Regions from separate parts of the Brevibacillus sp. FSL K6-0770 genome, predicted to be linked through region 4. Evidence: riboswitches for the same ligand, from Rfam matches in the RefSeq annotation. Region 4 holds a riboswitch; each other region holds the start of a gene.
The links. Region 4 has a riboswitch for S-adenosylmethionine ahead of NST23_RS02700 (methionine ABC transporter ATP-binding protein). Riboswitches for the same ligand answer to the same signal wherever they lie in the genome.
Positions count from the first base shown of each region.

Region 1 (7,123 bases), 3.2 Mb from region 4:
CCGTGAAAAAGGAGGGAGTGGCGTGGTTCAGCTTTTCATATGTCCATGGTGCGGCTATGTTGAAGAAAAAGAAGTGCCAGAGGAAAGCGAAGCAGGAATCGTTACGTGCGCTTGCTGCAACATGGCAGAAGTGGAAAGTGTGTTTGCGCGTGGAAACGGCTGCTTTGCTGAGGGGGTTGCCGTTCTGTCTTCCTGCTTGCGAGTCTTGTCAGCAAACAAAAAGAATTGTGTTGACGAATGCATTGGAATTTCTTAGAATAGGCTCAATAGCAAATCATAGTTCTTATCCAGAGAGGTGGAGGGTCTGGCCCGATGAAGCCCGGCAACCGTTGCTTTTGCGACAAGGTGCCAATTCCTGCGGGACGTTTCGTCTCGATAGATAAGAAGCGGGTGCCTCGTAGCAGTCAAGACGAACCTTCTTCTTAGCGGAGAAGGTTTTTTGATGTATGAAAAAGTGGGAACGAGGCAAACATTTGCCCAATTTCAAAGACAAGAGAGAACTGACATCTAGCAAAGAACAAAAATTCATAGTTTTCTTTATCTAGAGAGGTGGAGGGACTGGCCCGATGAAGCCCGGCAACCGTTACGCAGTTTGTGACAAGGTGCCAATTCCTGCAGGACGAAAATCGTTCTGGGAGATAAGGAGAAGGACCTTGATGCCAAACCTTCTTCTTAGCAAGAAGGTTTTTCTTATTTTTCCAAAACATGACATGAGGTGGTAATAATGAGCGCAGGTGTAATCAAAGTAGGATTGCTGGGATTGGGAACAGTAGGGGGCGGCGTCATCAAAACGATTCGCTCGCAACAGGAGAAGCTGGCGCAGCGGTTGGGCAAACGGATCGAGATTGTCAAAGCATTGGTTCGCGATTCGGAAAAAGAACGGGCGGTTCAGGTTGATCCTGCGCTTTTGACTACCGATTTTGAGGATGTGCTAAAAAGCGATGTGGACATTGTCGTGGAGGTAATGGGCGGTGTCGAGCCTACGTATGATTACGTGCGTGCCCTGATTGAAAAAGGCTGCCATGTGGTAACGGCGAACAAAGAGCTGCTCGCCAAACGCGGCCCTGAGCTTGTCGATCTGGCTAACCAGCATCAGGTGCATCTGGCTTATGAAGCGAGCGTAGCTGGCGGGATTCCGATTTTGAGTGTGCTGCGGCAGTTTTTGCGCACAAATGACATCCAAGGAGTTCGCGGTATTCTCAACGGGACGACGAACTTCATCTTGACGAAAATGGAGGCGGAACAGCTCTCTTATCAGGAAGTGCTGAAGCAGGCGCAGGAGCTGGGCTATGCGGAAGCTGATCCGCGTTCGGATGTGGAAGGTTTCGATGCCATGTACAAATTGTACATTCTCGCGCAGCTTGTGTACGGGGAGTCGTTGCCGCTTGCGGATGTCGTGCGTAAAGGAATCGCCGATTTGTCTGCCGGACACATCCGGATCGCAAGCGAGCTGGGTTACCGGATCAAGCTGATTGCCCAGGCACAAAAAGCCGAGCAAGGCATCCGCCTCTCGGTTCAGCCGACTGTGCTGCCCATTGCCCATCCGTTGGCGCAAATCCAGGATGCGTTCAATGCGGTGCAGCTCTCCGGGAACATCGTGGGCGACCTGTTGTTTACGGGCCGGGGTGCAGGCGAACTGCCGACCGCAAGCGCTGTCGTTGAAGATTTGGCTTACTTGTTGACCCAGCCATTTACGCCGCATCCTGTTTGGACAGAAAAAAATGCCGCGGCTCAGTTGGAGCAAGGGCAAGACGAACGGGTGCTGTGTTATTTGGAAGGCTCGTGTATCGCCGCCACACCTGATCGCGTGCTGCATTTCTTGCGGGAGGCTGGCGTGAACGTGACGAAATTGAAGGTGCAATTCGACTTGGGCGGTGTGCTGCGCGCGGGCTTGATCGTTACAGGTATTCGCGCAGAGCATGAGCAAGTGCTGAAAAGTGACTTCGGACTTTCCGTGCGCTGCTTCCCGCTGATCGAATCGGCATAGCTCGCAGTCTGTCTAGATCAGCGCTGATCCTTTCTACTTGCTTTTTTTATCCGAGAGCTGTTGATCGGTATCTGAAGGCCCGTTTTTCTGATTGCCGGGGAAGACGACTTTTTCCCATTTGGTCATGAAATAACTGCAGAGTATAATAAGGCCGATCGCCGATACGGTGATAATCAATCCGGTCATATGTGCCGCCTCCTTTTCGCTGGAAAAAGTGGTTCTACTATGGTCTACGAAAGCAATATGGAAAAGTTTCGCCAAAAAAGGCAACGGGCACGCCTCATTTATCATGAGCGTGCCTGTACGTGACCATCGGCTTCAATCTGAACGTTTTCCGACAGTGATTCGATTCGTTGCAGAAGCGCTGCCCCATCCGTGTCATTCATCGGTACCGCTCGTCCCAGCTCGGCATGGAACGGGAGCATCGTCAGTTCACAGGAAGCGTCTTTTGTGCAGCTTGCTTGCAGTACCATCGTCTGCCACGTTTTTGGCTCCGTCGAGCGGGTGAAAATGAAATTGCCCAAACTGTAGGCAATCCACTTGCCGTTGTAGCGTTCAAAGCCTTGCAGGACGTGAGGATGACCACCGACGATCAAGTCTGCTCCTGCGTCAATGTAAGCTTTGGCCAATTCTTTTTGGTGATCGACGGGAAAGTCTTCCCGTTCCTTGCCCCAATGGGCGATCACGACGACGAGATCAGCGTGTGCCTTTGCTTGTTGAATCGCTTGGACGGCTTTGGCGGAATCATAGGAGCCAGCCAGTCCAGGCTGTTTCTCCGTGGCGAACCAGCTGACTTCGGGAATGACCCGGCTGAATCCGAGCAAGGCGAGCTTGATGCCGTTTCGCTCCACCACGACGGGAGTGAAGGCTTCCACAGAGTCTTTGCCGCCGCCGAGGTAAGCGATCCCGTTTTTGGCAAGCGCGTCAAACGTGTCGAGCAATCCGGCCACGCCCTGATCCATCGAATGGTTGTTTGCCAGGTTGACCGCATCGATCCCTGCTGCTTTCATCGCAGGCGCAGCCAAAGGAGAGGACTTGTAAACGTATTGTTTGTTGTCGGCAGGCGTGCCTTTTGTGGTAAGTGGCGTCTCCAGATTGGCTATGGTAAAGTCATCCTGCAAAAACAGGGAACGGACGTGCGTGAACGGGTAGTCGTAGCCTTTTTCGAGCAACGTTTTTTCCACATTTCCGGACATCATCACATCTCCGACGAAGGTCAGCCGGACAGTCGGCTCGTGGGCAACAGCCGGAGGTGGTGCGGAATCGTGTTCAGGGGAGGCGGAATGGCTTCCCAGCTTGTCGAAAGCGAAGTAAATCCCTGAGCAAAGGATGACGAGCAGACTGAACAAGAGCGTTTGCTTCGCCATCCTTTGCCCCTTCTTTTGTCGTTGTTTTCGCCGGATGTGCTTTAGGTTTTGCTGCGTCTGATTCATTATGCTCCTTTCAACGGTAACGAAAAATGGGTGAATTTGTTATTATAGAGCTAATACGAAAAGGGGCGAAAAAAGATGCAGCTTTCCTTCGATCATCTGGTTCATTTCGTGCACCGTCCCCCTGGAGAGGCTGCCCGGCTTTTTCAGGAAGCAGGCTTTCACGCTGTCGCGGGCGGACGTCATACCCATTGGGGAACATGGAACAGTCTCAGCTACTTGGGACTATCTTATGTGGAGTTTTTGGCGGTGGAGGAGGCAGCTGTCGCCAAGCAATCCGACAATCCGCTCATCCGGCAACTGGTCTGGGAGGCGAATCGCGGTGAGGGACTTGGGCAAATTGCCCTGCGCACTCGGCAAATGGACGCGTGGGTAGAGCGATTTCAGTCACTTGGTCTCAAAGTGACAGGGCCGGTAGCGGGCAGCCGCACGCGAGACGACGGGAAGATTTTGCAGTGGCGCATGCTGTTTGCCGAAGACCCGCACAGTGCGAGACAAATGCCGTTTCTGATTGAATGGAGCGAGACAGACGAGGAGCGCAAAGCCGATTTGACACAGCGCGGCATCATCGCTCCGCATCCAAATGGCGCGACGGAGCTGCAAGCGGTTGGTTATGCTGTTTCCGATCTGGAAGCGGCAGCAGCGGATTGGACGCGGTGGTTCGGCTTGCCGAGCCAAGCAGTGTTCGACGATGAGCAAATGGGCGCTCGTTGCCTGACGCTTGCTTTACCTGGCGGAAATATCGTGCTGTGTGAACCGCAGCAGGATGGATCGGCCAAGCGGATGCTGCAATCGCGCGGAGAGCGTCCTTTTTTTGCAAGAGTAGGCGCGGCAAAAGCGCTTCACGAATCGCACTCCATTTGTGGCGGGACGTACCTGATTTGAATTTGCTAGAAAGTAACGAGGGGCAAAGCAAGAAAATGGCGCAAAGGAGGCGAGCTTGTGACATCACCCAAGCATTCTTTGTCCGCTGCGGCGATTATCGTCAATGATCGCAACGAAGTGCTGCTGATCAAAGGGCCGAGACGGGGCTGGGAAATGCCCGGCGGAAAGGTGGAGCAAGGGGAGTCCATCCGCGAAGCAGCGATCAGGGAAACGAAGGAAGAATGCGGCTTGGACATTGAAGTGACGAAATTTTGCGGCGTGTTTCAAAATGTCAGCAAGTCGATCTGCAACGCCCTGTTTCTCGCCAGACCGATCGGCGGAAAACTAATCACAACGCCTGAGTGTCTGGAGTCGGGCTTCTTTCCGATCGAGGAAGCTTTGCAAAAGGTGACCTGGAGCAATTTCAGACAGCGCATCTCTTTATGTTTGCAGGAGGAAAAGCATCCGTTTTACGTGGAGTTTTAGGGCAAACGGGCAAGTGTAGGTCGTAGTGAAAAGAGCGGGCGAAATCAATCAGCAGGCAAAAAGCTGTCCGAACAGGGACGGCTTTTTTGTTTTGAGAAAAAAGTGAGTGTGTTTGCTCATTCACGGCGGGCCTTAGAGCTTTTTGCAACTGATTAGCCACATCGTTGAGTTTTTCCAAACGCACTTGACTGAATAACTGAATCATAGAAAAAAGAGCAACCCGTTCCCTTTGCGAAAAAAGGAATCAGGTTGCTCTTTCTTTTCTGCGACATCAACATCGCCGGCGATCAATGCGTTCCGAACGTCTTTTTCGTCAATTGGCGGTACATGTACAGCATGGCAATGCGCCACGGAACCAGCATGCCGAACGCCAGCAGGAAGAACAAGCCGCCTGTCTGGATCGGGGTGAAGCTGTCGTTGATCACCAGCTTGATAATCAGCCGGATGATCAGAAGCCCTGCCAAAATAAAGAAGAACGCACGGGAACGTTTGAGGTAAACGTCTTGACCGATGATCTCAAAGCGCGAAGTCATAATCAAGGGAATGGAGAAAATCAATCCGGTTACAAAAGCCGCCAGATCGTACATCGGTGGCAGCGCCGCTTCCGGAAAGAAAAACATGGCAAAGCCAGTAGCCATGAAGAACGGCGGCAGGATAATGCTTTTTGCAGACACAGGCTTTTTTTGCCGGCGCATGCGCAAAAAGATGACCGCGGTTGCCATCACCAGCGGCACCAAAATGCCAAAGGATGAAGAAGTGAGTATCTGCATGGAAAAAACGCCTCCATAGACTTTCAACAAATTTTCAATGTTGTCTTGTCTAGTTTACACCAAATTGAGACGTATGGGGAAGCCGCAGACAGCGAAGCGGCATTTTTGCTAAGCCGCCGCTTCGTCGCTGGCCCGGACATCGAGCTTGTGTTTTTTGCTGTAGAGGAGCGTCAAGAGGCCGGACAAGAGCGTCAGCGAGCCGATAAACAGCAGGTAGCCGGTGATGCCGAGCAGGTCGAGACCGACCCCGGTAATCCCCAGCGCGAGCAGAAAACAGCCGCGGTCGAGCATGCTTTTGAAGGAAAAAAAACGTCCTTGCTGGTGGGCTGGCAAGCGCTTCTGAAAGATCGTCGCAATGACCGGAAAAAAGAAGGCGACGACCAAGCCAAACACGGAAAAGGAAGACAGCACCATCGCTTTGTTGTCTGCCATGGACATTCCGAATTGGGAAAGCGCGAAGAAAAACAGCATGAGCGTAGAGGCAGCGACCAGATTTTTGCCGCCGATCCACCGTTTGGCGAGCAGTCCGCCGATCAAAATGCTCGTGCCCTCGACCGCGTAAATCCAGCCCATGAGCTGCGGCTCGTTTTGCATCTCGCTTAGGTTGAGGATCATCAGATTGAGTCCGCCCAAAAACAACGTAATCAAACCGTTGTTGATCAATCCGACAAACAAGGCAGGGTCTTTGCGGGCAATCATCAGCACTTCGCGGAACTCCACTTTTTCCTTCATATTCCGCGAGGTAACGGGCGGAATCCGCAAAAACAAGGTGACGACAGCCAAAATCGCGTAGGCAATGATCGAGCAAATGTACAGCATGGGCAATTCCATGGAGACGACGAGCACACCCCCGAGAGCCGTTCCGCCAATGCGCGACAGGGTGGAAATATTCAAGTACGCACTGTTCGCTTTCAAAAGCTCATCTTTGCTCAAGATGGCAGGCAAGGAGGCTTGCACGGTCGGGAAGTAAAACGCCGCAGACACTTGCATGACGATCAGGGAGACGATCATCCAGAGAATGGAATCGTACGCGAGAGCGGGAAACATGAACACAGGGCTTAAAGTCCGGGCCATGCTGGCAAAGAGCATCACTTTTCCCTTGTCGTACATATCGATGACGACGCCCGCTTTCGGAGCCAACAGGATGCTTGCGATCAGACCGCTCATCAAAATCAGACCCTTCACGGTTTCGGAAGGGATCAGGCTCTGCATGAACGCCAGATTGGCAATGATGGAAATCCACATGCCTGCACCTGCGACAATCTCCCCTGTCATCAGCAAAAGAAAGGTTCGGTTGCGCCACAACATGAGAGCCACTCCATATCTTTTTGGTTTTTGACAAAAAAATGAACCGATCGAGTTTTTCAAAACGGTAAAACCCAGTATAGCATCTGCCCAAATATTTGTATATTTATTGACGCTGTATGTATGCTTCCTAGCAATAACGGGCAAATTACTGGAACAATGAGCGGCGATTACGCAAAAAAGGAGCTAATCGGCATGGCGCGAAAACGTACGCTGCTTCTGTTGATCGGGTATGGATTTGCTGCCACGCTTGCCATCTTTTACGGACTGGTAGAGCGGCA
Region 1 covers NZ_JBBOBQ010000001.1:3,666,200-3,673,322, reverse strand. The annotation lists SAM riboswitch class I at 281-386, shown strand; SAM riboswitch class I at 535-645, shown strand; gene NST23_RS17245 (homoserine dehydrogenase) at 725-1,987, shown strand; gene NST23_RS17240 (hypothetical protein) at 2,021-2,173, opposite strand; gene NST23_RS17235 (CapA family protein) at 2,275-3,420, opposite strand; gene NST23_RS17230 (VOC family protein) at 3,496-4,302, shown strand; gene NST23_RS17225 (NUDIX hydrolase) at 4,360-4,767, shown strand; gene NST23_RS17220 (CcdC family protein) at 5,055-5,537, opposite strand; gene NST23_RS17215 (MFS transporter) at 5,646-6,845, opposite strand; gene NST23_RS17210 (CPBP family intramembrane glutamic endopeptidase) at 7,038-7,123, shown strand, end outside.
Region 1: it holds a riboswitch for S-adenosylmethionine, as region 4 does, so the genes downstream of both, NST23_RS17245 (homoserine dehydrogenase) here and NST23_RS02700 (methionine ABC transporter ATP-binding protein) in region 4, are expected to answer to the same signal.

Region 2 (7,123 bases), 4.4 Mb from region 4:
CGTCAACGGATGGGTAGGGTCGTCGATGCACGATGATCTGCACCGGGTAGCGAAGGACATGGTCAATTTTACGCAGCCGGGTGTCAGCGTGGGCAGCAGCGGCTCGCAGGTGGGACTGCTGTACGGCAGCATCCGGATGGAACTTCGCGAGCGAGTAGGGGCGGACATCAAAAACGCGGGCCGCTTTGAAAGCACCAACGTGTTGTGGAACGTCAACGCCAAGCCGCAATGGACCAACGGAGTCAGGGAGCAAAAGCTGTTTTTCCGCTATCCGCTTCAAAGCGGGCAAAAACCGGACGCAGACGAACTGGCGCATTGGCGCACGCCAGCCTGGACGACTTTGGAGAAGCTCCCCGAAGGAACCGTTGCCCAGCTGGCTGTCTCTTTTGCTGATTTTTTGACGTACGAGCAGTATTATGAGCGAATCTCCCGCTACATCAGCTCCGCCAACCAGGATACGGTCTGGTTGGCAGTGGACACCGGAGTGGAAGCCAGGCACGAAGACCAAAAAGACGGCTACCTGCTCTTGGGGCCGGGAGAAGCATGGGGATTTGCGGAGCACGAGCTGAATTACGGAGCGGCTCCGATTCAGGTCAACGGAGAGGGAAGCCGACGGATGGCAGCCTTTTTGGGGGAAATGGCCTACCTTGTCGAGCAAAAAAGCCTCGCGCGCGACATGGGACAATATTTGGTCTCGCGAAGCGATCCGCAAGTCGAGGAGCGCTATCGCTACTTGCAGGAAAAAGGCGTTCGCCTCTACGGAGCAGTCCTGACCGGACCGACGAAGGAACTGCTCAAACTCAAGGATGAGAAGTCGATTACCGCTGCCTTTGTCGGCCAAATTGACTGGTGGAACTGGGATCGCCCGGCTGCTTCCGGCACTCAGCACGTCTGGTAGGAGAGAAGCGCGGTTTGCGAAAAAAGGGTGTTGACATCGTGGAACGGCAGGTTGTATGATTCAAACTAAATCAAAACCGCATACGTTTGGATACCTTATCCAGAGAAGGTGGAGGGACTGGCCCGATGATACCCGGCAACCGACACGACGCTATTTCAACGCGAGCAGCGGCTGAAACAAAAAGCGACGTGCACGGTGCTAATTCCTGCAGAAACAAAAGTGGTCTGGAAGATAAGGGGGACATGACACGTTTATTATACGTGGCGACAGCGACCTCTTTTCTTCGGGAAAGAGGTCTTTTTTGTGCGTTTGGACACGGATTCCTGACCATTTTGTCATTCCGTTCGAGATAGAGAAAAAAACGATTTGTGAGGGGAGTAATCAATCATGGCATACCGCGCATTGACTGAGCAGGAAGCAGTAGAGTACGTAAAAGGCTTGCCGGGTCTGTTTACAGAAGGAGCAGAGCTGACCAGCCGCGAAATCGGTGACGGGAATCTGAACCTCGTGTTCGATATCCAGGAGCCGGCTACCGGAAAAAAAGTCATCGTGAAGCAAGCGTTGCCGTTTGCGAGAGTCGTGGGAGAATCATGGCCGCTGACGATTGACCGTGCCCGCATCGAGAGTGAAGCGCTCCGCATCCAGCACAAATACGTGCCTGACCTGGTGCCGGAAGTATACCACTTCGATCAGGAGCTGGCGCTGACGGTGATGGAGAACGTAGGCGACCACGTCATCATGCGCAAAGGCTTGATTGAGGGCAAGCGCTACCCGCTTTTTCCGAAGCAGATCGGACGTTTTCTCGCGCAAACCTTGTTCTACACATCCGATTTGGGGGCGCATCCGTACGACAAAAAAGCGCTAGTCGGAACATTCATAAATCCGGAATTATGCAAAATCACAGAAGATCTCGTCTTTACCGACCCGTATGAAAATGCGCCGACCAACGACTTTAACCCGCTGATCCGCAAAGAAGTAGAGGCCATCTGGAACAACAAGCCGCTCAAGCTGGAAATCGCCAAGCTGAAATTCGATTTCCTGACTCGCGCAGAAGCACTTTTGCACGGCGATTTGCACACAGGCAGCATCTTCATCACCGAGAGCAGCCTGAAAGCGATCGACCCCGAATTTGCCTACTACGGGCCGATCGGTTTTGACATCGGTGCCGTTATCGCCAATCTGCTGCTCAACTACGCTGGTCAGCACGGCTTGCAAAATGACCAAGGAGAACGCGACTCCTACCGCGAATACTTACTGGAAACGGTTGAAGATGTCTGGAACGAATTTGTTTCCCAGTTTGTCCAGCTCTGGCACAAGCAGGCTAAAGAACGCAGCGCTCATGTCGAGGGCTTGTGGCAAAGCTACGTGAAACGACTGATTCAGGATACGGCAGGCTATGCCGGATGCAAAATTTTGCGCCGTGTGATCGGCCTGGCAGGAGTGGCTGATCTGAATGCCATCGCAGACGCCGAAAAACGCGCCGAAGCAGAACGACTGGCGCTGGCGATCGGGGAAGCGCTGATTCTCGGACGCAACGACATTGAGGAATCGACAGACATCACGGACATCGTCCGCAACGTAACCGCACGCTACTATCAGGAGGCAACGACAGTATGACAACCAGTACACAAACAACGCCAGTCAAGTGGGAAGACGACGTACTCGTCTTGCTTGATCAGACGCGTTTGCCAGTAGAAACGATTTATTTGCAGCTGACGACCGCCGAACAAGTATGGGGCTCGATTCGCCGCCTGGAAGTGCGCGGAGCACCGGCAATCGGCATGGCCGCCGCCTACGGACTGTATTTGGGAATCCGCGGCAGCGAAGCGCAAACGTATGAACAGTTTTGGCAAGAGCTGAACAGCCAGGCAGACTATTTGGGAACGTCCCGGCCAACTGCTGTGAATCTGTTCTGGGCGCTTGACCGGATCAAAGCACGCGTGCAACAAAACTCCGCCTTGCCCGTTGACGAGCTGAAAAAAGCTGTGCTCGACGAAGCACTGGCGATTCAAAAAGAAGACGCAGAAGTATGTCGCACGATCGGCGAACATTTGCTGACGCTGTTGCAAGACGGCATGGGCGTGCTTACACACTGTAATCCGGGTGCGCTGGCTACTGCTGCATACGGTACGGCTACCGCTCCTTTCTATTTGGCAAAAGAACGCGGGTGGGATTTGAAAGTATACGCCGACGAGACGCGCCCCGTATTGCAAGGCGCTCGCCTGACCGCCTATGAATTGCAGCAGGCTGGGATTGACGTCACCTTGATTTGCGACAACATGGCAGCTATGGTCATGTCGCAAGGCAAAGTGCAGGCCGTTGTCGTGGGAACAGACCGTGTAGCGGCCAACGGCGACGTCGCCAACAAAATCGGCACGTATGGAGTAGCCGTTTTGGCAAAAGCGCATGGCATTCCTTTCTATGTAGCGGCGCCGCTGTCCTCTGTCGATCTGGCGACGGCGACAGGTGCGGAAATTCCGATTGAGGAACGTCCGGCAGAAGAGATCACACACGGCTTGGGCAAACAGGTAGCACCGGATGATATCAAGGTGTACAATCCGGCGTTTGACGTGACGCCAGCCCAGTACATTACCGCAATTGTGACAGAGACGGGCATTTTCAAGCCGGAAGAGATCGCGAAAAGCAAACAATAGTCCGTCGTATCAGGAGCGTCTGCCTTTTTATGGCGGGCGCTTTTTTTCAGGAATAGATCGTCTGATTCTTGCTAAATTATGGAACCAGCCGCATAATCGAGCGTAAGAAGTTGCTTGCCCGTTGAAAGCGAATGAGAAGGAGGAGCGGTTATCATGAGAACGATCCCGATTTCCGAAGAAGCATTTCTCAAACAGTTGGAGTTGTCGGATGCCAGCGAAATGTTTTGGCTCACCGATACGAACCGATCCTACCTCAAAGAGTGGCTGCCTTGGCTGAATTACACGAAGTGCGAGGATGACACGAGCTATTTCATCCAAAGAACGATTCAACAGTATGACGACAATCAAGGGATTCACTACGGAATCTGGTATAACGGTCGGATGGCCGGGACTCTCGGTGTGCACAATCTGGACTGGATCAACAAGAAGACATCACTGGGCTATTGGCTTGGCGCCGGCTTTCAGGGCAAGGGGCTGATGACCAAAGCAGTGGCGGCGTATATGGATCACCTTGTTTTCGGTTCATGGAACTTGGAGAAAATCACGATTCAGGCGGCGACAGGCAATTCGAAAAGCAGAGCGATCCCCGAGAGACTCGGCTTTCAACTGGAGGGAATCCTGCGGCGCAATGAGTTTTTGTATGACCATTTTGTCGACCATGCCGTGTACAGCATGTTGAAGGAAGAATGGCAGGAAAGAGCCAGACAAAAAAGGTAGATTGACAAAGAAAATTCAGTCAATTACGATGAAGGAAGCAAAAAGGGGCTGCGCGATTCGCACGCCCTTTTTTGCTCGATAAAAAGAGGTGATTAGCTTGAAGACACTCAAGGAGCTATCCTGGTTTTTTCGTGCCCACTGGAAGCGGTACACGATCGGCATAGCCTTTTTGTTTTTCATCGACATTTTGATGCTCTGGCCGCCGCGGCTGATCGGCGAGACTGTCGACGCGATGCGCAACAGCTCTTTGACTGCCCAAGACTTGACGCGGACAGTCACGATTTTGCTCGCGCTTGGGGTCGGGCTGTACGCGATGCGCTTTGCCTGGAGGTATTTGCTGAACGGCGGCGCGTTGATTTTGGAGCGAACTTTGCGAGAGCGGCTTTTCGGGCATTTGACCCGGATGACGCCGTCTTTTTACCATCGCAAGCGTAGCGGTGATTTGATGGCTGTGGCAACCAACGACATTCCCGCCATCGAGCAGACGGCGAGTACCGGAGTGCTCACGCTGGTCGATTCGTTGTTCATGACGCTTTTGACGCTCGGAGTCATGGTGACCGCGATCGACTGGAAGCTGACGCTCGCCGCTTTGATTCCGATGCCTTTTTTGGCCTGGTCGACTGCCTATTACGGCCGCTTGCTGCATGAGCGCTTTTACTTGGCGCAGGAAGCGTTCGGCGAGATGAACGATCACGTCCAGCAGTCGATTTCCGGCGTGCGGGTACTGCGGGCGTTTGTGCAGGAAAAGGAAGATATTGAAGCCTACAGAAGAGTCAGCGAGAAAACGCTGGAGCGAAACGTCAGCGTGTCGCGGATCGACGCCCTGTTCGAGCCGACAATTGCCATCATTATAGGTTTCAGCTTTTTGATCGGGCTTGGCTATGGAACATACCTTGTCTTTACGAGCGCGATTTCTTTGGGGGAACTGGTCGCCTTCAACCTGTACCTCGGGCTGTTGATCTGGCCGATGTTCGCTTTTGGCTGGCTAGTCAATGTGTTGCAGCGTGGCGGCGCGTCCCACAAGCGTCTGTCCGAGCTGCTTGTGGAGCAGCCCGATGTGCACGAGGTTGACCATCCGATTGCGGCAGAGACACCCCATACAGTAGAAGCTCGCCACTTTTCGTTCGCCTACCCGGGCAGTGACAAGCTGGCGCTGTCCGACATTACGTTTTTTTTGCGCGAAGGGGAGACGCTGGGCATTGTCGGCCGGACAGGGAGCGGGAAGTCGACCTTGTGCCGCGCTCTTTTGCACCAGTATGAAATGAAAAGTCAGACGCTGTTCGTCGGAGGCGTGCCGATTGAGGAGCTGTCTTTTGATACGCTGCGGCAAAAGATCGCGTATGTGCCCCAGGAGCACTTGCTGTTCTCCCGCACGATTGCGGAAAACGTCTCGTTCGGCAAGCCGGGTGCGAGCGAGGCGGAAGTGCTGCACGCGATGCGGCTGGCGGAAATGGAGAGCGACCTGATGCAATTCCGCGAAGGATTGAAAACGATGGTCGGAGAAAAAGGCGTGACGCTCTCCGGGGGACAAAAGCAACGAATCTCGATTGCCCGCGCCCTGCTGCTCGATGCGGGCATCCTCGTCTTGGACGATTCCTTGTCGGCGGTTGACGCACGCACGGAGGAGGCGATTTTGCGCCATCTGCGCCAGGAGCGTGCCAACAAGACGACGATCATTACGGCGCATCGCCTGTCTGCCGTCCAGCATGCCGAGCTGATCCTCGTGCTCGATGAGGGGCGAATTGTCGAGCGGGGAACACATGCCGAGCTGATGCAGCAAAACGGCTGGTACGCCGAGCAGTATCGCAGGCAGCAGATGGAGCAAGACGTTGCTGGATAAATCGGCATAGTGGGAGGGAGAGCGTTTCGTGAGTAAAGAAAAAAGCTGGAAGCGGCTGGTTGAATTTGCCCGGCCGTTTCAGAAACAAATATGGGGAGCGCTGTTCCTGCTTTTACTTGGAACCAGCGCGGAGCTGGCAGGCCCTTTTCTCGCCAAGGTGATGATCGACAATCACATTTTGGCGATCCAGAAGCCGTGGTATCAGCTGGAAGAACGGCCGCAAGCGTCAGCCGAAAAAGCGGTCGCCATCCAGGATCGGTATTATATGCGCGAAGATGCGCTCCAGGAGGCGGGGTTGACTCGGGAAAGCGTCCGAGGCGCAGAAATGACCGTGCTTTCCGAAGGAGCTACGTACTATTTAATGGAGGGCAAGCTCAGTGAGAATGCCCAAAATACGGAAAAGAAGTTTGCGCCAGTCGAGCCGGAAAATGGCCGGGAGCGCTTCGCGGTAACGACGGAAGCTGCTGACGGAACGGAAACGACGTTGACGGGCATCAAGCTGACAGCCGACGAAGTGCTGGCGCTGTATCAAAACGACGTGCAGCCGATCATCTGGCTGTCAGTCGGGTACGGGGCGCTGATTTTGCTGTCGGCGTGCTTCAACTACATCCAGATTTTGTGGTTGCAGACGACCGCCCAGCGCATCATTCAGCGCATGCGGATGAAGTTGTTCGTTCATTTGCAAAAGCTCCCGGTGTCCTTTTTTGACAAGACACCTGTCGGCTCGCTCGTCTCCCGCGTCAGCAACGATACCGAAGCGATCCGCGAGCTTTACGTGAGTGTGCTGGCTACTTTTGTCCAGAACGGCATTTATTTGGTCGGGATTTTGATCGCGCTGTTCGTGCTCCAGCCGCAGCTCGCTTTGTTTTGCTGTTTGACGGTTCCGCTGCTCGTCGCTTTGATTTATGTATACCAAAAGTACAGCTCGCGCTACTATGCGGTGATTCGGGCGAAGCTGGGCGACATGAATGCCACTATTAATGAAATGATTCAAAACATGACGATTGTCCAGGC
Region 2 covers NZ_JBBOBQ010000001.1:4,925,051-4,932,173, reverse strand. The annotation lists gene NST23_RS23445 (anti-sigma factor) at 1-898, shown strand, start outside; SAM riboswitch class I at 991-1,136, shown strand; gene mtnK (S-methyl-5-thioribose kinase) at 1,286-2,515, shown strand; gene mtnA (S-methyl-5-thioribose-1-phosphate isomerase) at 2,512-3,552, shown strand; gene NST23_RS23430 (GNAT family N-acetyltransferase) at 3,706-4,269, shown strand; gene NST23_RS23425 (ABC transporter ATP-binding protein) at 4,367-6,109, shown strand; gene NST23_RS23420 (ABC transporter transmembrane domain-containing protein) at 6,138-7,123, shown strand, end outside.
Region 2: it holds a riboswitch for S-adenosylmethionine, as region 4 does, so the genes downstream of both, mtnK (S-methyl-5-thioribose kinase) here and NST23_RS02700 (methionine ABC transporter ATP-binding protein) in region 4, are expected to answer to the same signal.

Region 3 (7,123 bases), 4.4 Mb from region 4:
TTGCCACTTTTATCCGGCTGCTGCGCTTTATGGCGTTTCTGGTGGCTACCTTTTTGCCAGCCGTCTACATCGCGGTGATCTCTTTTAACTACGAGGTCATTCCGCTCGACTTGATTTTGTCAGTGGGAGAGTCGCGGGAGAGAGTGCCATTTCCTCCCTTGCTGGAAGCGATGATCATGGAACTGACGCTGGAAATGTTGCGGGAAGCCGGGGTGAGGCTGCCTGCGCCGATCGGACAGACGGTGGGCATCGTCGGCGGTATCGTTATCGGACAGGCGGTTGTACAGGCCGGGATCGTCAGCAACATCATGGTGATTGTAGTCGCTTTTACTGCGATCTCTTCCTTTATCATCCCGAACTACGACATGGCGTCAGCAGTGCGGCTGCTGCGGTTTTTGATGATGGGACTGGCTGCGATGTTCGGGATTATTGGCATTGTGATCGGGATGATGGGGCTGATCGGTCATTTGATCTCGCTGGAATCTTTGGGCGTGCCTTACGGAAGTCCGCTGGCACCCGTACGATTTTCAGACTGGAAGGACTTGTTTCTGCGCTTGCCGTTGTGGAGCATGAAAAATCGTCCGGCCAGCGCCCGCGTCGTCCAGTCCAAGCGTCAGGGGGATAACCGTCCTCGGGGGGATGGCGAATGAAAAAATACGCATTTAACGAGCTGACTGTCCTCCAGTACGTATTTTTTATTCATGGAACACAAGTGGGGATCGGAGTCTTGTCCATGCCGCGAGAGTTGGCCGAGGAAGCGGGAACGGACGGATGGATTTCCATTCTCATTGGCTGGGTATGCGCTACTGTGGCAAGCCTCCTCATTGTGAACATCATGAAGCGCTATCCGGGCAAAACGATCGTCGATTTGATTCCCGTCTTTTTTGGCAAATGGCTGGGAATGGTCGTTTCCGCGCTTGTCGCCTGTTATTGCGCCCTTGCCGCCATGACGGTAATCGCCAACGGGATCGGGATTGTGAACGTGTGGATTTTGTCCCAGACGCCAGGATACGTTTTGGCGATATTGACGGTGATCCCTACCTATATGGTTGTGCAGGGCGGGCTGCGGGTGCTGGGACGGTATGCCGAGTTGATTTTTTACTTGACGCTGTGGATGCCGATCGTTGTCTTTTCCATCTTGCCGTATTCCAATTGGCTTCACTTGCTGCCTGTGCTAAAAGAAGGGTGGATGCCGGTTTTCTCCGCAACCAAATCGACGATTTTGTCCTTTCTCGGATTTGAGCTGGCGTTTTTTCTGTACCCGTTTTTGCAGCGAAAACAGTATGCTTCGCTGGGAATTGTGGTGGCAAACACATTGTCCATGCTGATTTTTATGCATATTACTGTTTTCAGCTTTTCCTTTTTTAGTCCGGATGAAATCACGCAATATACGTGGCCGACACTCAATTTGTGGAAAGTAATCGAGTATCGCTTTCTGGAGCGAATCGACATCATTTTTCTTGCGTTCTACTTGTTCTTTTTGTCGACGACCACGCTGCCGTACATGTATTTTACGGTGTTCACGACGAGCCAAATGGTCGGGTCAGCCGATCATCGCAAGCACTTGTTCATTCTGATGATCCTGATCGTCGTGGGAGCCTGGCTGTATACGCCCACGTTCATCGATCTGAAAAAGTGGAGCGAGGTGTGGAGCATGACTGGAATGGTTGGCGGATACATCATCCCCGTGATCTGGTGGCTGGCGATCCAGTTGTTTCGGCGCGGAAAAGGGGGGCAAAAGGGATGAGCAAAGCCGGAAAGCTGCTGTTGATCTCGGCGCTGTTTTTCTTTTTGTCAGGCTGCATGGATCGAATCGATCTGGAAGATGCGACGATTACGCTGATGGCCGGAGTTGACGTGAATGAGAAGGATGAGCTGCTGTTTTATTTATCCAGTCCGGTTTTCAGCCGAGAAGCGAAGAAAAAAAGCGAAGAATTTGGCGTAAAAGCGGAGTCTTTCCGACAGGCGCGGGCACGATTGGACGAGATGGTGACGGGGCTTACTCTTTCAGGGAAAATCCAGGCGATCGTGCTGGGAAAGCGACTTTTGGAGCACCCTGACTGGTTCAAGATTCTCGACGTCATTTTCCGCGATGCGCGCTTTACGGTCAACGCCCGGATGGTCTATTTTGACGGCGAGGTAGGTGACTTGTTTCACTTTCAACCGCCAGACAAGCCGAGGCTGTCCCTGCATCTGACCAAGCTGATCGATACCGCTAATCAGCGGAATTTGACCGTGCGGACGAGGGCGCAAGATTTTCATCGGCAAATGTTTGAAAAAGGGATTAATCCAACCATCACGGCTGTGGGCAAAGAAAAAGCGATCAAGATTTTGGGAACAGCGGTGCTGAGCAAGGAGGGCACGTATGTCGAGCTGCTGCAAAGTCAGGAAACGATGCTGCTCCAGTTGTTTCTGCACGGAAAAGAGGGCGAAGTGACCTTTACGGTGCCGATCCCTGCGCCCAATGACAGCAAAAAGATGATCAAGCACAGAGTCAGCCTCATCGCAAAGCAAGCATCCAAAAAAGTGAAGACGACCTTTCGGGACGGCAAGTTTCATTTTGAAGTAAAGATGAAGTTCGGCGGCGGTATTTCGGAGAGATTGTTCCCTTTTGACATGGAAAAGGATTATAAGGACATGGAGCAGATGGTTAATGCGGAGCTGCGCAAAGAATTTGAGAAACTGGTCGTGAAGTGCCAGCAAAATGAAGTCGATCCATTCGGATTCGGGTTGTACGCGCGAGCGCATGCGTATCAGGAGTGGAAAAAGGTGCAAGATAATTGGCCCAAAGCTTTTGCCCAGGCGGAAGTGAAGTTCGTGCCGGAGCTGTCGATCAAGGGCAACGGCGTCATTCGCTAAAATACGTTAAAAGAAACAAGAACACCCTGGTGCAGCATTCGCTCCAGGGTGTTTCGCATTCCGCACTTTGTATTAGTAGATAGCTTCCCAGCCAGCAGGTGTGACAAACAGGCGGATCGCTTTGATTTTGCGGTCATCCATCAGCGTGAAGTAGTGGCGGAAGTTCGGCGGTACCGAAATCAGATCGCCAGGGGAAAGCTCAACGTCGAAGTAACGTCCGTCTTTTCCTTTGATCGCGAAAATGCCGTGCCCGTCTACGCAGAAGCGGCACTCATCATCTGTGTGGTGATGCTCGCCTTTGAATTTTACCAACAGCTCGTCGAGGTTCGGCGTTTTGTCGGAGAGGACGATAATATCGGCAGTCAAGTAGCCGCGGCGTTGGCTGATCGCATCGATTTCCGGCTTGAAGGTGTCGAGAATTTCTTGCTTTTCTTCGTCTGTCGGGCTGTAGTTGTCGCGGTGCTTCGGATCGAGGCGAGCTACATCCCATTTTTCATAAATGATTTCTTGGGTGTCCAGGAAGGAAATGACTTCCTCCGGAGCGGAAATGTACTCGTTGTTGTCGTGGAAACGAATTTGTGCCATGATGCTTGCCTCCCTTGATTAGTTGGATGTAGTGGACACGACAGCTTGGCGCAGTTGCAGCCAGCGGGCGTGGTACTCAAACAGAAATTCAAATGCTTCCAGGTGGCGCTTCGCTTCAAAGTCGTTGCCGCCCCAGGCGTAAATGCCGTGGTTACGGATCAGAACACCCGGAATTTCCGGGGTGATGACTTTTTCGATCGCGGCTGCGAGGGTCGGAATATCGGCAAAGTTCTCAACAATCGGAACAGTGATCCGCGCATTTTCCTCCCAAATCCCAAGGCCCTTGATCAGCTCCTGGCCTTGAATGGTGAAAGCCCGTTGGCCGAAGTACAGCTCGGAGATGAGATTGTTCCAGACCGTATGGACGTGGAAGCAGGCACCTGCTTTGGCAAACTTTTGATAGACGACTGCGTGGATCAACGTTTCGGCGGACGGCTTGAGCGAGGTTGCCTCCACGGGACGGGAGTCTTGATCGACCACCAGATAGTCTTCCGGCGACAGCTTCGTCTTGTCCTTGCCGCTTGCCGTCACGGCAAATTGCAGCGGCTCGTCTTGAATCTTGATGGAGAGATTGCCGCTTGTGCCGGGAAACCAGTCCCGGCGGGCAAATGTCAGCTTGGCGTCATCGAGACGACGAAACGCGTCCAGACGCTGTTCGAGTGTTGCGGTCATGTGTCAGACAACCTCCTGTTTCAGTTGCGTAAGTGTGGCGATCACGTCGTGGAAGGTGGCGAAAGTGCTGTGTGACAGCTGTAGTTCCTCGGCTTTTTGCGCGAGGAAGGAGCGGGCGATCACGAAATCGGCAATTTTGGCGCCAGCCAGGTCAGTGATGGAATCACCAATGACGACACGATAGTGAGTGGCGGGATCGTAGCGGCGAATAATGGTTGTCTTGCACATGCCACAGCCGTTTGTGCAATGCTCGTCGCAGGAATGCGGCCACGTAATCGTGATGTTCTCTCCGGAGAAGTCGCTGCCGTTGCAGTAAATCGGGACATGATCCAAATCAAACGGAGCGAGGATCGGCTTTACGAAAAAGTCGATGCCGCCGCTCGTGATCAGCAGTTCGATGCCTTCCTCGCGGCAAAAGCGGACAAAATCGGCAAAGCCGGGGCGAATGGTCGCTTCGTTCACGATGTAGTCCACAATGTTCTGGCGCAGGGAGGAGGGCAAGAGCTGAAACAGCTTGCCGACGCCTTCCTGTACGCTGATTTTTTGCGACAAAATTTGTTCGGTAAGAGCTTCCCACTCAGGGGGAGCGAATTTTTTTACAATCGCGACGATGTTGTCTTTTTCCGTAATGGTTCCGTCAAAATCGCAGAACAGCACGAGCTTTTTGCTCATCGTGCGCCACCCCATTTCTCCAGGGCTGCCGCCAGTTCAGGCGATTGGTTCGCCGCTTCTCCCAGGGTGTGTCCAGCCGTGACTGCTGCGATTGCATCGACGAACGCTTTGGCCCCTGCGGTAGCGCCGCCCGGATGTCCGTGAATGCCGCCGCCAGCATTGACGATTTGGTCCAGACCGAAATCCGCATAAAGCTGCGGGACGAGTCCCGGATGGATGCCGGCTGATGGAACCGGGAACGAGCGGCGCACGCCTTCCAACGGAGTGGTCAAGTTGGTCGCCAGTTGCAGCGCTTCTGTTTTGTCCAGGGCGACGTTGCCATATGGCGACGGGAACAGCACCAGGTCTGCTCCGGCAATTCGCATCAGGGTGCCGAGCAAAAGCGGAGTGGCGATCCCGTAATCAGGCGACGGATAGTAAGCGCCAGCGAGAGCGGGGTGGGCCATGATCGGGATGTTGACGTCCGGATCGGCTGCCAGGCGGTGCAAGGCATCGAAGCCAAAAGCGAGGACGTTGAACAGCAGGCAATCTGCGCCAGCTTCCACGGCACGCTTTGCTTTTTCGTTCAGCTCGTTGATCGGGCCAGTCAGGTTGGCCGCGTAGAGGACAGGCTTGCCAGTTTGCGCTTCTGTCTCCTGCGCGATCTCCTTGAAGGCGCGGATACGCTCCAAAAACGGCGCGCGATCGTCTGCGAAGAAGATTTCGTCATCTTTGACCAGATCGACGCCACCGAGCGCCTGTGCCCGGAATTGCGTCTTCAAATCTTCGAAGGGAAGACCGAGGCAAGATTTGAAAATGCTCATCAACAGCGGGCGGTTTTGTGCATCCAAACGTCCGCGCAGTCCGTCAATGCCGAACTTTGGTCCGGGAAAAGCTTGTAGAAACGACTCAGGGAAAGTGATGTCCACCAGCTTGATTTTTCCGTCCATGGACAGTTTCCCGAAGATTCCGGTCAAAAGCGAAGGAATGTCGTGCGTAAAATTGCGCGTCGGGTAGCTGACGGTGATCAGTCCGCGCGTCTCGCCGTTTTCCAATGTCTCAAGCGGCGTAGCGCTCACGGCTTCCCCGAGATAAGGAGCCAGCTCAGCTTGCTTCGCTGCGGGCAAATCCGTCCAGGAGCCGACCGTCATGCCAACGGCGATGGCGGCTGCTTTTTTGTGTAAGTCTTTGGCTTGCGTCAAATAAGTGACGAGGATGCGTTGATCACTCATGCTAGTCCTCCTTGGGCAGCTTGAAAAGTTTCGTGAAGCTTTCGGGCATGTAAAAAAGCCTCCCCAGAGCGGGGAGGCGGTTGTCGACTATAAAAACGTCTCGTCTCCTCTCATCTCTCGGGTCAGTAGTCGGGACAGAAGACGCAGCAATGCCGCTTCTCGTACCGACTCTTATCCGTTGGAATTAGCACCGTTTCGCTATTCAAGAAAAAATAGCGCCGGTTGCCGGGCATCATAGGGCCAGTCCCTCAGCCAGCTCGCGATAAGAGTTATGTGGTTCACAGGCCAGTCAGCCGTGTGTGCTACACCCATGATATGACTTCTGTTGTCCGTAGTCAATCTTTGTTTTTTGCCGGAATGTGCTCTCTGTAGAGAGGGAAAAAGTGGCCGGAAGTGAAACTTTTTTCGCTAGAGGGCGTGGTACGTAAAGAAGGGATGTGGAGGCATTGGGAAAGTAGGCTTGGAGTATGTGTACCAGATGCATGTAAACGACATATACCGCTACCTTTTCCGGCTGACACGCGATACCAGGCATGCGGAGGACTTGACGCAGGAGGTTTTTTTCCGGGCGTATGCCTCCCTGGAAGACTACCGCGGCGAAAAGGTCAGGCCATGGCTGTTCAAGGTCGCTTACCACGCTTTTATCGATTGGCACCGCAAGCAAAAGCGGCGGCCAGTCGACTACATGGAAAAGATGCCGGAACGACCGGACGCATCCGCGAGCGACCCGGCGGAACTGTTGGTCGCTCAGGAATTGTGGAAAGAGGCATATGCGCATCTGGAGCAATTGCCGCCCAAGCAACGACAGGTCATTTTGCTGTCAGCCATGCAATTTTCCTACGCGGAAATGGCAGAGGTGTTGGAGATCGAACTGGCGGACGTCAAACGCTCGCTGTTTCGCGGTCGGCAAAAGATGCGAAAGCTGTGGAAGGAGGAAGGGCCATGACGCACCAAAACGGTCATGATCGCGAGCAAAAGCTGCTCGCTTATTTGAGAGGGGAACTGACAGGGGAAGAAGCAAAGCGGCTTGGCGAGGAGCTGGCAGCCGATGAGGCATGCGCAGAGCGGCTGGAGCGGCTTTTGCTGGGCGAAGAAGGAGAGCAGCAACCACGGGAACTCGACGC
Region 3 covers NZ_JBBOBQ010000001.1:4,932,312-4,939,434, reverse strand. The annotation lists gene NST23_RS23485 (spore germination protein) at 1-650, shown strand, start outside; gene NST23_RS23480 (GerAB/ArcD/ProY family transporter) at 647-1,747, shown strand; gene NST23_RS23475 (Ger(x)C family spore germination protein) at 1,744-2,859, shown strand; gene NST23_RS23470 (1,2-dihydroxy-3-keto-5-methylthiopentene dioxygenase) at 2,932-3,444, opposite strand; gene NST23_RS23465 (methylthioribulose 1-phosphate dehydratase) at 3,463-4,116, opposite strand; gene NST23_RS23460 (2-hydroxy-3-keto-5-methylthiopentenyl-1-phosphate phosphatase) at 4,120-4,788, opposite strand; gene NST23_RS23455 (2,3-diketo-5-methylthiopentyl-1-phosphate enolase) at 4,785-5,999, opposite strand; SAM riboswitch class I at 6,168-6,268, opposite strand; gene NST23_RS23450 (sigma-70 family RNA polymerase sigma factor) at 6,469-6,945, shown strand; gene NST23_RS23445 (anti-sigma factor) at 6,942-7,123, shown strand, end outside.
Region 3: it holds a riboswitch for S-adenosylmethionine, as region 4 does, so the genes downstream of both, NST23_RS23455 (2,3-diketo-5-methylthiopentyl-1-phosphate enolase) here and NST23_RS02700 (methionine ABC transporter ATP-binding protein) in region 4, are expected to answer to the same signal.

Region 4 (7,123 bases):
CTCTATAATGAAAATCAGGAAGTCTATAGGATTTCCATTTACCGTGAATGCACGCTTCGCTTGGTACTATAAATATCAAGCAACTCACGGCTTTTCTAAAAGCAACAATTTCTTAGAAAAGAGCGTTTCATAAAAAGGAAGAAGAACAGCGCAAACAACAGCGTGCTCGTACTGTTGAACAAAAAGGTCAACTGAAAGGAAAAGGTAGCGATGACCCCGGCAAGCGAAGTGCCGATCGCCATGCCGAGATTGTTGCCTACGTAGACGATGTTAAACAGCTCTCGGCGCTGCTCCTTCCAGCGAAAGCCAATAAATGCCTGGATCGCCGGAAAAGAAAGGTTGAAAGTAAAGCCCAAACAGGTCATGAGCACGAGATAGACAGGCCAGCTGCTGATGAACGGAATGGACAGTTGAATCAATCCTTGAAAAAGCAGCGCCCCCACGATGAGACGCTTGGCGCCCAAGCGGTGAAACAGGGAGCCGCCGACGAATTGCCCGGCAATGCCCGCCAAAGACTGGACCATCAAAACAAAGCCGGCTTCGGTCATGGAGCGATGGAGAATCGTATGTACGTACAAAGTAGTCAACGGCCACATGAAAGCGCTGCCAGCAGAATTGATAAAGCTTGCAACGAGAAAAAACAGGGCTTCCTGCGGGTAACGCTGAAAAAACGCGGATGGAGAAAGCACGACAAGTCACCCCTTGGAAACGAGTATGAAGGTAGTATAAAGAATATTGCAAATTTTGTAAATGTTAAAGTATAAAAAGTTAAGCTACCCAAATAAAGGCTGCTCCACATTGTAAAGATTCGAGTATACTAAACAAGTGGTGAGATGAGTTCAAGTAGATACAGAGAATAAAAGGTGGAGTAGTTCTTTATGCGAATATGGAAACGAGTGTTGCTCCTGATGCTTGTCGTGATTGCCACGACAGCGGGTTATTACGGATACTCCTTTTATGAGTTTGCTCAAAATATCCAGGCTCCTAATGTTGTTACACCTGCCCCGCCGGATGGCGGAGCCGCAACGAAAGCGGCGGAGATACCCGAGTGGGATGGTCAAGAGCGTGTGAACATCTTGCTGATGGGTGTGGATCGCAGGGGAATGAAAAATAACGGGCTTCCCCGTTCCGACTCCATGATGCTGGTCAGTATCGACCCGGCATCCAAGCGTTACGATCTGTTCTCCATTTTGCGGGATACGTATGTGGACATTCCCGGAAATGGCAGCTCGCGTATCAACTCGGCGATTGTAGACGGCGGGCCTGAGCTGGCGATGAAGACGGTCAGCCAGTTTACCGGACTTCCTGTGGATCGCTACGTCATTACCGATTTCGAAGGCTTCAAGGCGCTGATCGACGCGGTGGGCGGCGTCGAGATCGACGTAGAGAAAAACATGTATTACCATGACCCGACAGATAAAGGCGTCTACGATATCAATCTGAAAAAAGGTGTGCAGCAGTTGGATGGCAACAAGGCGTTGCAGTACGTCCGTTTCCGCCATGACGCCACATCCGACTATACGCGCACCGAGCGTCAGCGCAAATTGCTCGCCGCTGTAGCGAGCCAGATGAAGAGCGGCACATCCCTGATCCAGTTGCCGTCCATCCTCAAACAAGTGGCGCCGTACATCCAGACGAACATCAGCTCCATGGACATGCTGAAGCTGTCCGCGCTCGGCTTGAAGCTCGATACGATGCAACCGGGCAACTATCAGCTGCCGCCGATGGGAATGTTCCGGGAATCGCACAAGGCAGGAGCCGTGCTCATTCCCGACGTAGACCAGATTCAGTCGTTCATTCAGGAAAAGCTTGAGCCGCCGACTGAAACGATGCAACAAGAGGACAACAAAACAGACGACAGTACAGACAGCACGCGAATGTAGCGTGCTGTTTTTTTGCATATTTGGGCACACTATCCATGATTTTCTACAGCACAAGCACATTGGGGTGAAGGAGATGGACCAGGAGTTCCTGCATAGATGGTTTTCGCATGGCGGATGCCAAAGTCGTGTACAGCGAGCTTATTCCGAAGCTGAGGGAAATCGATCAGGATAGACTGAATATCGATCATGTCGAAAGGCACTTGGGACTGGGGAAACGAGCAAGGGCATGCGGGACAAGGCAAATTTGCAATCAGACAAAAAACCTTCAGGCGGGCAAATACGGGTGGCATTGTACAATGAGCACTTTGCGAAAAAAGACATTGGCAGCATCTCCTCCCGTTTTTGACGTGCGCGTCCGTCTGCAGGCACGAATCCTTGAACTGACGATACCGATCAAGCTGGAGGACAGCAAAATGATGAAAACGATGGAGGACGCATTGGAAAAGGAAATCGAGAAAGAACTGCAAAAAGTCGTCAAAAAATTGCAGCAACTGGACGTCGATCCGGCGGGATTTGGCATCGTCTATCGCGCCCAGCAGAGGGGATTGAAAGAGATGACGAACCGCGACTGGAGAAAAATTTTCCGGCAGGCGTCTGTTCGTTTTCATGTTCAGGCAACCATTATCCGCAACGGAGTGATAGATTAAAAAAGTTTTTCCTGGGATTGCTATTGACGGGATATTTTCAAAAAGGATATAATCCGGTTTGTATCATGAAAATATGAAAAACGAACATAATATACGTGGAAATCTTTCTTATCAAGAGAGGCGGAGGGACAGGCCCGATGAAGCCCGGCAACCGGTTCATTTTTTCGAAAATGAGCGTCGCGGTGCCAATTCCTACAAGATTGGTTGGATCTTGATAGATGAGAAGGGTGGATGCGAACGTATACATGCGTTGCAGCCCCTTTTTCGTTTATGAAAAAAGGGGCTTTCTGTTTTTCACAAGGCATGTAGACAGATTTTGCTGGGAGGTGGATGCGTTGATTCAATTGCAACAACTGCATAAAAGCTATCAAGTACAAGGCAAGACGATTCCGGCATTGCTCGGGATTGACCTTTCCATAGATAAAGGGGAAATTTACGGGATCATCGGGCATTCCGGTGCGGGGAAAAGTACCCTGATTCGTTGCATCAACCTGTTGGAGCGCCCTACGTCAGGACAAGTCGTTGTCGACGGAGTGGATTTGACCAAGCTCGATGACAGCAAGCTTCAGGAAAAGCGCCGCCAGATCGGGATGATTTTCCAACACTTTAACCTGCTGTCTTCCGCGACCGTAGGCGAGAATGTCGCTTTCCCGCTCAAGCTCGCCAATCGCTCGAAGGCTGAAATCCAGAAAAGAGTGGACGAGCTGCTCAAACTGGTCGGGCTGGAAGCGCATCGGGACAAGTACCCGTCGCAATTGTCCGGCGGTCAGAAGCAGCGCGTAGGCATCGCCCGAGCGCTGGCCAATGATCCGAAAGTGTTGCTGTGCGACGAAGCGACTTCCGCTCTCGATCCGCAGACGACGAACTCGATTCTCGCGCTCTTGCTCGATATCAACCGCAAACTGGGATTGACCATCGTGCTGATCACGCACGAAATGCACGTGATCCGTTCCATCTGCGACCGCGTAGGCGTCATCGATGGCGGAAAAATTGTCGAGTCGGGCGAGGTTCTGGATGTGTTTCTCAAGCCGCAGCATCCGACGACACAGGAATTTGTCGAGCAGGTGGCTGATTCCAGCGAGCTGCGGGAAGCAGTCGCGCACGAAAAGGCGGCAGGAAACCGCACGATTGCCCGCGTCACATTCCTGGGGGAAAAGACGTACCAGCCGATCTTGTTCCAGACGATGCAAGAAACAGGCACGGTGTTCAGCATCTTGCAAGGAACGATTTCCCGCATGAAGGATACGCCGTACGGCCAACTGGTCGTCGAGCTGGAAGGCGATGTCCGTCAAAACGAAAAAACCATCGAGACGTTGCGTCAGCGTGGCTTGGAAGTAGAGGTGATATAGATGGACTGGACTTTGGAAAATGTGGATTGGTCGGAGATCGCCGAGGGAACAATAGATACGCTGACGATGCTTGGCTTCTCGACACTGTTTACCATCCTGATTGGTTTGCCGCTGGGGATTATTTTGTTCCTGACTTCTCGCGGACAGCTTTTGCAAAACCAGGTGTTTTATGCAATTGCCTCATTCGTTGTCAATATACTGCGTTCTGTACCGTTTATCATTTTGATGATCTTGCTGATTCCTGTGACAAAAGTAATTGTGGGTACTTCACTCGGGGTACTCGGAGCGATTCCGCCGCTCGTCATCGGTGCAGCCCCGTTTTTTGCGCGGCTGGTGGAAACCTCGCTGAGAGAGGTGGATCGAGGAGTCATCGAAGCCGCGCAGTCGATGGGAGCCTCCAACTGGCAAATCATCTGGAACGTGCTGCTTCCTGAATCGCGTCCAGGTCTGGTGGCCGGGATTACGATCACGACAGTTGCCCTCGTCTCTTACACCGCGATGTCCGGCGTAATCGGCGGCGGCGGGCTGGGAGATTTGGCAATCCGCTACGGCTACCAACGCTTCCAGACAGATGTCATGATTGTTACAGTGATTATTTTGCTCGTGTTGGTCCAGATCTTGCAGTCGCTGGGGGATCGCCTGGTTATGCGATTCAGCCGCAAGTAAGGTCTTTCCATATAAGCTTTGCAGAACACAGACCAAAAAATAGGGGGAAATCATTTATGAAAAAATTAGTCGTATCTGTACTTTCTACCGTATTGGCATTTTCCTTGGCAGCGTGCGGAAGCAAAACGGAAACAGCTCCAACTCCAACTGAAGGCGGCGCACAAGGCGGACAACAGCAAGAAGTAACGTTGAAAGTAGGCGCTTCTCCGGTTCCACACGCAGCCATTTTGAAGTTCATCGCTCCAAAGCTGAAAGAACAAGGTGTTAACCTGGAAGTGAAAGAGTTTACCGATTATGTACAACCAAACGTACAGCTGAATGAAAAGCAACTGGACGCAAACTTCTTCCAGCACAAGCCTTACCTGGAAGAGTTCAATAAAGGTCAAAACATGGACTTGCAGCCAGTAATCGCCGTGCACATCGAGCCTTTCGGTGCTTACAGCAAAAAAGTAAAATCCGTTGACGAGCTGGCAGAAGGCGCAACCATTGCTTTGCCAAACGACCCGACCAATAGCGGACGCGCGCTCGCTCTGTTGGAGAAAAACGGCGTGATCAAGCTCAAAGAAGGCGCTGGCATCAGCGGAACGGTAAAAGACGTTGTAGAAAACAAGAAAAACCTGAAGTTCAAAGAAGTAGAAGCTGCTATGCTGCCACGCGTCCTGGAAGAAGTTGACCTGGCGCTGATCAACACCAACTATGCACTCGAAGCAAAACTGGTGCCGACAAAAGACGCTCTCTTCCTTGAAGACAAAGAGTCTCCATATGCGAACTTCCTGGTAGCTCGTCCAGACAACAAAGATTCCGAAGCGATCCAAAAGCTGGCGAAAGAACTGAACAGCCCAGAAGTGAAAAAGTTCATTGAAGATGAATACAAAGGTTCCATCGTTCCTGCATTCTAAGGAACAGCTAATTGATGAATCAACAAATAAACCCAATTTGGCCCGTGTGGCTGGTTGGGTTTATTTTCATTTATAAAAGTATAAATATTCGTAAAATTTAATTAAATCTCACCGAACCCCATTCTCAAGACGATTTTTGTCGAGTATATTGTGGTGGCGATAGAAAAAAATTGATAAAGGGGAAAATTCAGATGAACAAAACATTCAAACTACTTTTCGGCGTGTCGCTTGTGGCTGGAAGTATTTTGGCAGGATGTTCCGGGAATCAGGCCGCCGCTCCGCCTTCTGCACCTGCCGAGCAAAAAGCAGGAGAAGCCAAGCAGACGGCGAGCGCTGGCAAGCCGCAAGTGTTCAGGGCCAACCTGACAAGCGAGCCTTCGACGGCGGACCCTGGGCTTGCCAAGGATGCTACGTCAGGCGCGGTCGTTCGTGCTACTTTTGACGGCTTGACCAGATTAGACAAAGACGCCAAGCCGATGAACTCGGTTGCGTCGGACGTGAAAATATCCGACGACAAGCGCGTGTACACGTTTACGATTCGCGACTCGAAGTGGAGTAACGGCGATCCGGTGACAGCGCACGACTTCGAGTATGCCTGGAAGCGTGTGCTCAATCCGAAGCTGGGTGCCGAATATGCGTACCAGCTATACTACATCAAAAATGCGGAAAAGGTGCATACGGGCAAGGCGCAAGCAACCGAGCTGGGGGTAAAAGCTCTTGATGACAAAACGCTTGAAGTCACGCTAGAAAACCCGACACCATTTTTCCTGGAATTGACGGCCTTTTACACCTATTATCCTGTAGACAAAAAAGTGGCAGAAGCCAATCCGAACTGGGCGAATGAAGCAGCAACACACGTTAGCAACGGTCCGTTCAAAATGACGGGCTGGGAGCACAAGAGCAAGATTGTATTGGAAAAGAACGAAAACTACTGGGATAAAGATGCTGTCAAACTCGACCGAATCGAATTTGCCATGATCGAGGATGACAATACAGCGCTGTCCATGTTTGACAACAACGAGCTGGACTGGGCTGGTCAACCGCTTGGCGGTTTGCCGACTGATGCGATCCCGTCTTTGAAGGAAGCCGGCAAGCTGGTCGTTCATCCGAAAGCGACGATGTATTGGTACAAAATCAATACGACCAAAGGGCCGCTGAAAAATGCGAAAATCCGCAAAGCGTTGGCCTATGCGGTTGATCGCCAAAGCATCGTGGACAACATCACGCAGGTTGGACAAGTGCCGACGATGGGAATGCTGCCTCAATCGATGATTATTAAACCGGAGGGCTACTTCCGCGACAACGATGTCGAGACAGCGAAAAAGCTGTTGGCGGAAGGCATGCAAGAACTGGGTGTGACCACCTTGCCCACGATTACGATGTCCTACAACCCGACAGACAGACACAAAAAAATCGCGGAAGCCATGCAGGATCAGTGGAAACGCAATCTCGGCATCGACGTGAAGCTGGCGATCAAAGAATTTAAGGTTCACTTGCAAGATTTGCATGAACTGAATTACGAGATTGGCCGCTTGGGCTGGAATGCCGATTTCAACGATCCGATCAACTATTTGGAAATGTTCCGCGACGCGAAGACCGGAAACAACGATACGGGCTGGGAAGACGAGCGCTACAAAGAGCTTTTGAAACAGTCCGCCTTGGAGAGTGACCCGGAGAAG
Region 4 covers NZ_JBBOBQ010000001.1:494,162-501,284, forward strand. The annotation lists gene NST23_RS02685 (MFS transporter) at 96-689, opposite strand; gene NST23_RS02690 (LCP family protein) at 879-1,883, shown strand; gene NST23_RS02695 (Ger(x)C family spore germination C-terminal domain-containing protein) at 2,180-2,530, shown strand; SAM riboswitch class I at 2,636-2,755, shown strand; gene NST23_RS02700 (methionine ABC transporter ATP-binding protein) at 2,866-3,879, shown strand; gene NST23_RS02705 (methionine ABC transporter permease) at 3,880-4,545, shown strand; gene NST23_RS02710 (MetQ/NlpA family ABC transporter substrate-binding protein) at 4,602-5,444, shown strand; gene NST23_RS02715 (peptide ABC transporter substrate-binding protein) at 5,636-7,123, shown strand, end outside.